Candidatus Thiodictyon syntrophicum: one gene and its partner. The protein of the gene in region 1 interacts with the protein of each later gene in a pairwise test. Links are inferred from orthologs where the notes say so. Each region holds a gene or a part of one and is shown on either strand. Other genes may lie near its edges.

Region 1 (3,130 bases):
CCGATGGCGGTGATCAGCGGGGCCAGACGCGGGGCATTGCGCAGGGGCCGGTAGGCGACCCGCTCCACCAGGACCCCGGTCGCCATGCATACCAGCACGGCCGCGGCCAGGGCCACCGCCAGGGCCAGCGGCACCGGCACCCCGGCCGCCACCAGCAGGCCGAGGACCGTCACCGACACCATGGCCCCCAGCATCACGATCTCGCCGTGGGCGAAATTGATCAACTCCAGGATGCCGTACACCATGGTGTAGCCCAAGGCCACCAGGGCGTACAGGCTACCCAGGATCAGGCCGTTGACGAGTTGCTGGAGCAGGACGTCCATGCGCGGCGCGGCGGGTGGTTGCTACTGCGCCGCCTGGCCGCCGACGGTCTCCACCGGCTCCCAGTGGCCCTTCTTGACCTGATAGAGGGTGACGGGGCCGTCCTTCAGATCCCCCTTGTCGTCGAAGGCGATGGGGCCGATGACCCCGTCGATGCGGGTCTTGGCCAGTTCCGGCAGGTACTTCTCAGGCTCGGTCGAGTCGGCCCGCAGCATCGCCTGGATCATCACCACGGCCGCGTCGTGGGCGAAGGGGGCATAGATCTGGACCTTGCCGAAGCGCTCATTGAAGCGCTTTCTGAAGTCTGCCCCCCCGGGCATCTTCGCCAGCGGCAGCCCAGGCGACGACCCGATGGCCCCCTCCCCGGCGGGTCCCGCGAGTTTGAGGAATTCGGCCGACTGCATGCCGTCGCCGCCCATGAAGGCGGTCTTCATCCCCAGGGTGCGCAGCTGCCGGATCATGGGGGCGGCCTGGGGGTCCATGCCGCCGAACACCACCACGTCCGGCTTCTTGGATTTGAGCGAGGTGAGGATGGCGGTGAAGTCGGTCGACTTATCGGTGGTGTATTCCCGGCCCACGACCTCCCCGCCGGCCGCCGCGACCCCCTTCACCACCTCGTCGATCAGGCCCTGGCCGTAGGCGGTGCGGTCATCGATCACCGCCACCCGCTTGCCGAGCTTGGTCGCGTACTTGCCCAAGGCCTGACCCTGTTGGGAGTCGTTGGCCATCACCCGGTAGGTGGTCTTAAACCCCTGGTGGGTGTAGGCCACCGCGGTGGAGGCGGGGGAGATTTGGGGGATGTCGTTGTCGGCATAGATGCGTGAGGCCGGGATGCTGGCCCCCGAGTTCAGGTGCCCGACCACGCCCTTGACGCCCTCATCCACCAGCTTTTGCGCCACTACGGTCGCGGTCTTGGGGTCCGCCGCGTCGTCCTCGACCTGCAGGACGAACTGGACCGGCTGACCGCCGAGCCGGGGATTGGTCGCGTTGATCGCGTCCACCGCCAGGCGGGCCCCGTTCTCGATGTCCTTTCCCAGGTGCGCCTGGGGACCGGTCAGCGGCGCCACGCAGCCGATCTTGACCGTCGCCGGATCGGCGGCCCCGGCGGGCGCCGTCCAGTAGGAGGCGCCAAGAATACACGCAATCAATAACTTGGATCTCATGAGTCTGCTCCCGATGCCGTGCCGACAGGATTGACGATGGGAAGCGCAGGGCCCCCGTTTTAAGACTTGCCCGGCCAGGTGCAGGCCGGCCGGGCGGCAATAGTATCAATAGCGGCGCTTCCTTACCTCGCCGATGTTGGCGCCGGCCGGTTCCCCCGCCTCAGTCTGCGTGCGATCCGCCCTGGCACGGGGGCGACTCCGGGGCCGTACCGCCCTTCTCAAACCACTCCCGCGGGGTCCAGGTGTGCAGGGCCAGGGCGTGGAGCCCGTGGTCGAACTCGTCGCGCAGCAGCCGATTGACCACCCGGTGGCGCATGACCAGCCCATGGTCGGCGAACTGCTCGCTGACCACCAACACCTTGAAGTGTGACTGGGCCCCCACCGGCACCGCGTGCAGGTGGCTCTCGTCGACCACTTCCAGGTGCAGCGGCCCCAGGGCTTGTGTCAGGACGGTCGTGATACGGGTCTGTCGGTTCATGCTGAGGTCCCGGGTCGTGAGGGCGGGGCGTCACCCCGATGCCCCGTTAGGTGCGGTCGCCCCGGCGTTGCGGCAAGCGTTCCTGTTCCCCCGTACCCGTGCGCGTGCCCCGGTCGGTGCCTATGGCGGGAGACGGGCAGGGCGTCAGGGGCCTACAATCCGGGCCGAACCCGCTCTTTGTCCGGCACCGAACTGCCGATGGCCACGGACTATCTCGGCTATGGGGTGAACCGCGGACCGCACCCCTTTGCCCTGGGCCGGCTCAATGCCCCGGCGGGCCGGGACCTGATCCATGCCGCCCGTGAACTCCTGGCGCGACTCGGGCGCAAGACGGGCGCGGCGCTCTATGTCACCGGTTACAGCGAGGGCGGAGGTAACGCATTGTGGCTCGGCCGCCTGCTGGAGGAGGCCCGGGACCCGGCGCTGCGGCCGAGTTTCATCACGGCCATGTCCGGGCCCTACGACATCACCGGGGCCACCGCGCACTCCTTTCTGGAGGCGCAGCCGGATTTTGTCGACAATTTGATCGATAAGCCCTTTTTCATCGCCTTCGCGGGCGTGACCGCGGCGCAGGTGACCGGCCAGCCGCTCAGCGCCCTGCTGCGTCCGCAGTTCGCCCAAGAGACGGCGGCACTCCTGCCGGGGACCCAGCCGGACGAGGTGGTCCAGGCGCGGCTCTTGGGAGCGGCGGTCGCGAACCTCGATTATCTGCGCCCGGTGAACCGCTCCAGACCATGAGCCACGATGTCGGCTTCGTCCCGTGCAGCATCCTGGCGGCGCGCAGCTTTCGGGTGAAGGCACTCGCGCAACTCCCCCGGCTCGCGGACCCCAAATAACCCTTGAAAAGTCGCCCGGCGGGCGGTTTTCAGCAGTCGCCGCGCAGTTCGATGTGCTCGGCCACCAGCAGCGTCGCGGCGGCCGCGACCACGGCGTCCAGGGGCGCTCTCAGGGCCGGCGCGGCGAGCGCGTCCCGCATAATCCCCTCCGCCCGGCCGTAGAGGCACAGGCGCAGGTGCTCGCTGGTGCGCACATGCAGTTGCAGGTCGGTCAGGATGTGCCCGAACTCGCTATGGGTCGGGGCGCTGCCCAGGGCGCGGAACAGCTCCGCCAGGGCGGCGAACAGCGGCACGGCCGCCGCGCCCAGCCCGAAATCGGCGGGCCGGTACTC
Region 2 (3,091 bases), 740 kb from region 1 along the record:
GTCCATGAAGCCCAGGACTCCGAGCGTGGAATTGACGATGAGCCGCCCGATATCGTTGGCGGCGCGCGACATTTTGAACTGCAGGATGTTGTTGGCGAGCGAGGTGACGTCGTCGATGTTGTCGAAAACGTTGGTGATGCCGCGGTCGACCACCTCCGGGGTGATCGCCTTGTAGCCCTTGGCCAAGGGCCGCATAAACGCCTTGTCGAAGTCGCTGTTGAAGCGGTACACCGCCCGGTTGTAGGGCTCCAGCGGGTCACGGGGGTCCGCGACCCGATTGGGTTGGGAGGCACAGCCCGCGGCCAGCAGTGCCGCCAGCGCCGACCCGGCCACCCGGCGGGTCCCTGCTCCGGTCTTCCAATCGCGCATTTGTGTCGTTCCCCCGACGCCCGTCGGGCGCGGCTCGTTGAACCAAAAAAGACCGCCAGACCGCAAGGTCGCAAAAAGGCTTGGGATTTAATGGCGCTACCCCGCCTTTTGGTGCCGTCGGCGCGGTCGCCCCCGCCAGGTCAGGCCCCTATTGTAGTTCTTTGCGTCTGCGGTGCCTTTACGGTTGTGCGGGCGCGCCGTCCGCACCGGGGCCGCCGCGCGGGGCGGCGTCTGAGGCGTCGCCGGGCGTGCGCCGGTTTGGCAACCGGGCGCCGCCCCCGTATGCTGTCGCGATGAACGAAGAGCAACCGATTGTCGAAGGGATCGCCCGCCGCTTTCGCGGCTTTCTGCCCGTGGTGGTGGACGTGGAGACCGCGGGCTTCGACGCCCAGCGCCACGCCCTGCTGGAGATCGCCGCGGTGATCATCCGGATGCGCCCGGACGGGAACCTGGAACCGGCCGCGCCGATCGCGGCCCACGTCCTGCCGTTCGTGGGGTCCGAGATCGATCCGCGCGCGCTGGCCTTCAACGGTATCGATCCCGACCACCCGTTCCGCGACGCGGTGGCCGAGCACGAGGCCTTGGCCCGCATCCTCACCCCGATCCGCAAGGCCGTGAAGTCGACGGGCTGCAACCGCGCCATCCTCGTGGGGCACAATGCCCACTTCGACCTGGGTTTCCTGGCGGCGGCGGTCGAGCGTACCGGCTTCAAGCGCAATCCGTTCCACGCCTTCAGCGTCTTCGACACGGTCAGCCTGGCCGGGTTGATGTTCGGCCAGACGGTTCTGGCCAAGGCCGCGCAGGCGGCCGGGCTCGGCTGGCAGAACAGCGAGGCGCACGCGGCAATCTACGACGCGGAACAGACCGCCCGCCTCTTCTGTACCATCGTCAACCGCTGGCAGGCCCTGGACCCGGTGCACTTCTGGGAGGGACCCGGGGACGGTCGGTAGGGCGAAGTGCGGACCCCGACTAGGGTGCCGCCTTGGCCGTGGCCGCCTCCATCAGCGCCTTGAGTTCGCCCTTCTCGTGCAGTTCCACTGTGATGTCGCAGCCCCCGATCAGTTCGCCGTCGATGTAGATCTGGGGAAACGTGGGCCAGTCCGCGTAGCGCGGTAGATTCTGGAGGATCTCCTGGTCATCCAGGATGTTGACATAGTCGAAGGGGACCCCGCACTCCTGGAGCGCCGCCGCGGCCCGCATGGAGAATCCGCACTGGGGGAACTGGGGCGTGCCCTTCATGTAGATGACGACGGGATGTTGTTTCACCTGCTGGTCGATGCGCTCCAAGACATCCATTCGGTTACCTCTGTAAGTTGACTGAAAGTTGGACCAAGACAGTCGGGTCGGACGCCTGGTTTTCAACGCTCCCGTGCCGCGGGGGGCGCCAGTCGCGTCCGCTGCGCGGACCGGCCTCGATCATCACCAATCCCCGGTGCCCCGCACCCTTCCTCAAGTCAGAACCCACAGGTACCGCAAACGATGAGCGAAAACGCCGCCGACTGCCGTGTGTGCGGACACTCCCAGGGCAACCGTCTGCACCAGGTGCGCGAGACCATGTACGGCGTGCCTGGCGCCTTCGTCTACCTGGAGTGTGCGGCCTGCGGGTGCCTTCAGTTGCAGGACATCCCGCCGGAGATGGCCGCCTGGTACCCGCCCGACTATTGCGCCTACGGCCAGGCCAAGGTGCGGCGGCTCCCCGCCTGGCGGCGCCGGCTCAAGGCCCTGCGCACGCGGCTGCTGCTCGGTGGCCTCGGGCGCGGCGGCCGGTGGCTCGCGCGGCTCCTGCCGTTACCGCCCTACGGCGACTGGTTGGCGCGGCTGCCGCTCGGGCTCGACTCCCGCATCCTGGACGTCGGCTGCGGCGCCGGCCATCTGCTCTTGCGCCTGCAGCGAGACGGATTCCGATCGCTGCGCGGTCTGGACCCCTTCATCGCCGAGACGCTGACCTATCCCGGCGGCCTGGTGGTGCAGAAAGAGCCGCTCGCAGACCTCGCGGGCGAGTTCGATCTGATCATGCTGCACCACTCGTTCGAGCACATGGACCGGCCGCTGGAGGTGCTCGCGACACTGGCCGCGCACCTTGCGCCGGACGGCCGGCTGCTGGTCCGCATCCCGCTCGCCGGCAGCTACGCCTGGCGCAAGTACGGCGCCTCCTGGGCCAACCTGGACGCCCCGCGGCACCTCTACCTGCATACCCCGACCAGTCTCGCCCTCCTGGCCGCGGCGGCGGGGATGGCGATCGAGTCCATCGTCTACGACTCCCAGTACAAACAGATTGCCTTGAGCGAATGGCTCAGCCTGGGGGGAACCATGAAGGACTACGAGCAGTGGGAGCGCACCTGCTATAGCGCCCGGGATATCCGCGGGTTCAAGCGTGCGGCGCGTACCCTCAATGCCCGGCGTGACGGTGACGCGGCGGCCTTCATCCTCGTTCGCCGGGGTGGCCGCTGACGCCGCCCCTCCCGCTAAAAGTGCATGGCGGTCGCGATGGCCGACCCCGCTAAGCCGCCTTGGCCCTGGCCAGGGTGACCTGGATCTGAATCTCCTCCCAAGGCACGCAGACCAGTCCCGCCGCGTCCTGCTCTACCAGCGCCAGATCCAGAAGCTTAGCGATGTCGATCTGCACCTGGCGGGAGTCGTGCCCCAAGTGCCCGGCCAGGGTAGCGATGGAGACCGGACCCAGTTCCTTGAGCAGGTCGAGCATCGCCAGCCGCGCCGGTGT

What was found.
Region 2: the proteins of THSYN_RS19585 (region 1) and grxD interact in binary tests that used the Escherichia coli proteins (3 or more experiments, as listed by UniProt). The link is inferred for Candidatus Thiodictyon syntrophicum from one-to-one orthologs.

What each region holds. Positions count from the first base shown.
Region 1 is NZ_CP020370.1:4,664,688-4,667,817, reverse strand. What follows is about bases 304-3,118. They hold THSYN_RS19585 (BolA family protein), read right to left. Parts: upstream 1,963-3,118; coding sequence 1,645-1,962; downstream 304-1,644. Other genes in these bases: THSYN_RS19575 (hypothetical protein), read right to left, coding at 2,828-3,118; THSYN_RS19580 (hypothetical protein), read left to right, coding at 2,140-2,700; THSYN_RS19590 (branched-chain amino acid ABC transporter substrate-binding protein), read right to left, coding at 345-1,484; THSYN_RS19595 (branched-chain amino acid ABC transporter permease), read right to left, coding at 304-323. In the rest of the region: more of THSYN_RS19595, read right to left, coding at 1-303; more of THSYN_RS19575, read right to left, coding at 3,119-3,130. UniProt on the Escherichia coli protein: Transcriptional regulator that plays an important role in general stress response. Has many effects on cell morphology, cell growth and cell division. Acts by regulating the transcription of many genes, including dacA (PBP-5), dacC (PBP-6), ampC and mreB.
Region 2 is NZ_CP020370.1:5,409,095-5,412,185, reverse strand. What follows is about bases 3-2,778. They hold grxD (Grx4 family monothiol glutaredoxin), read right to left. Parts: upstream 1,666-2,778; coding sequence 1,339-1,665; downstream 3-1,338. Other genes in these bases: THSYN_RS22895 (class I SAM-dependent methyltransferase), read left to right, coding at 1,849-2,778; rnt (ribonuclease T), read left to right, coding at 663-1,319; THSYN_RS22910 (MlaA family lipoprotein), read right to left, coding at 3-369. Outside these bases: more of THSYN_RS22910, read right to left, coding at 1-2; more of THSYN_RS22895, read left to right, coding at 2,779-2,820; THSYN_RS22890 (HVO_A0114 family putative DNA-binding protein), read right to left, coding at 2,870-3,091. UniProt on the Escherichia coli protein: Monothiol glutaredoxin involved in the biogenesis of iron-sulfur clusters.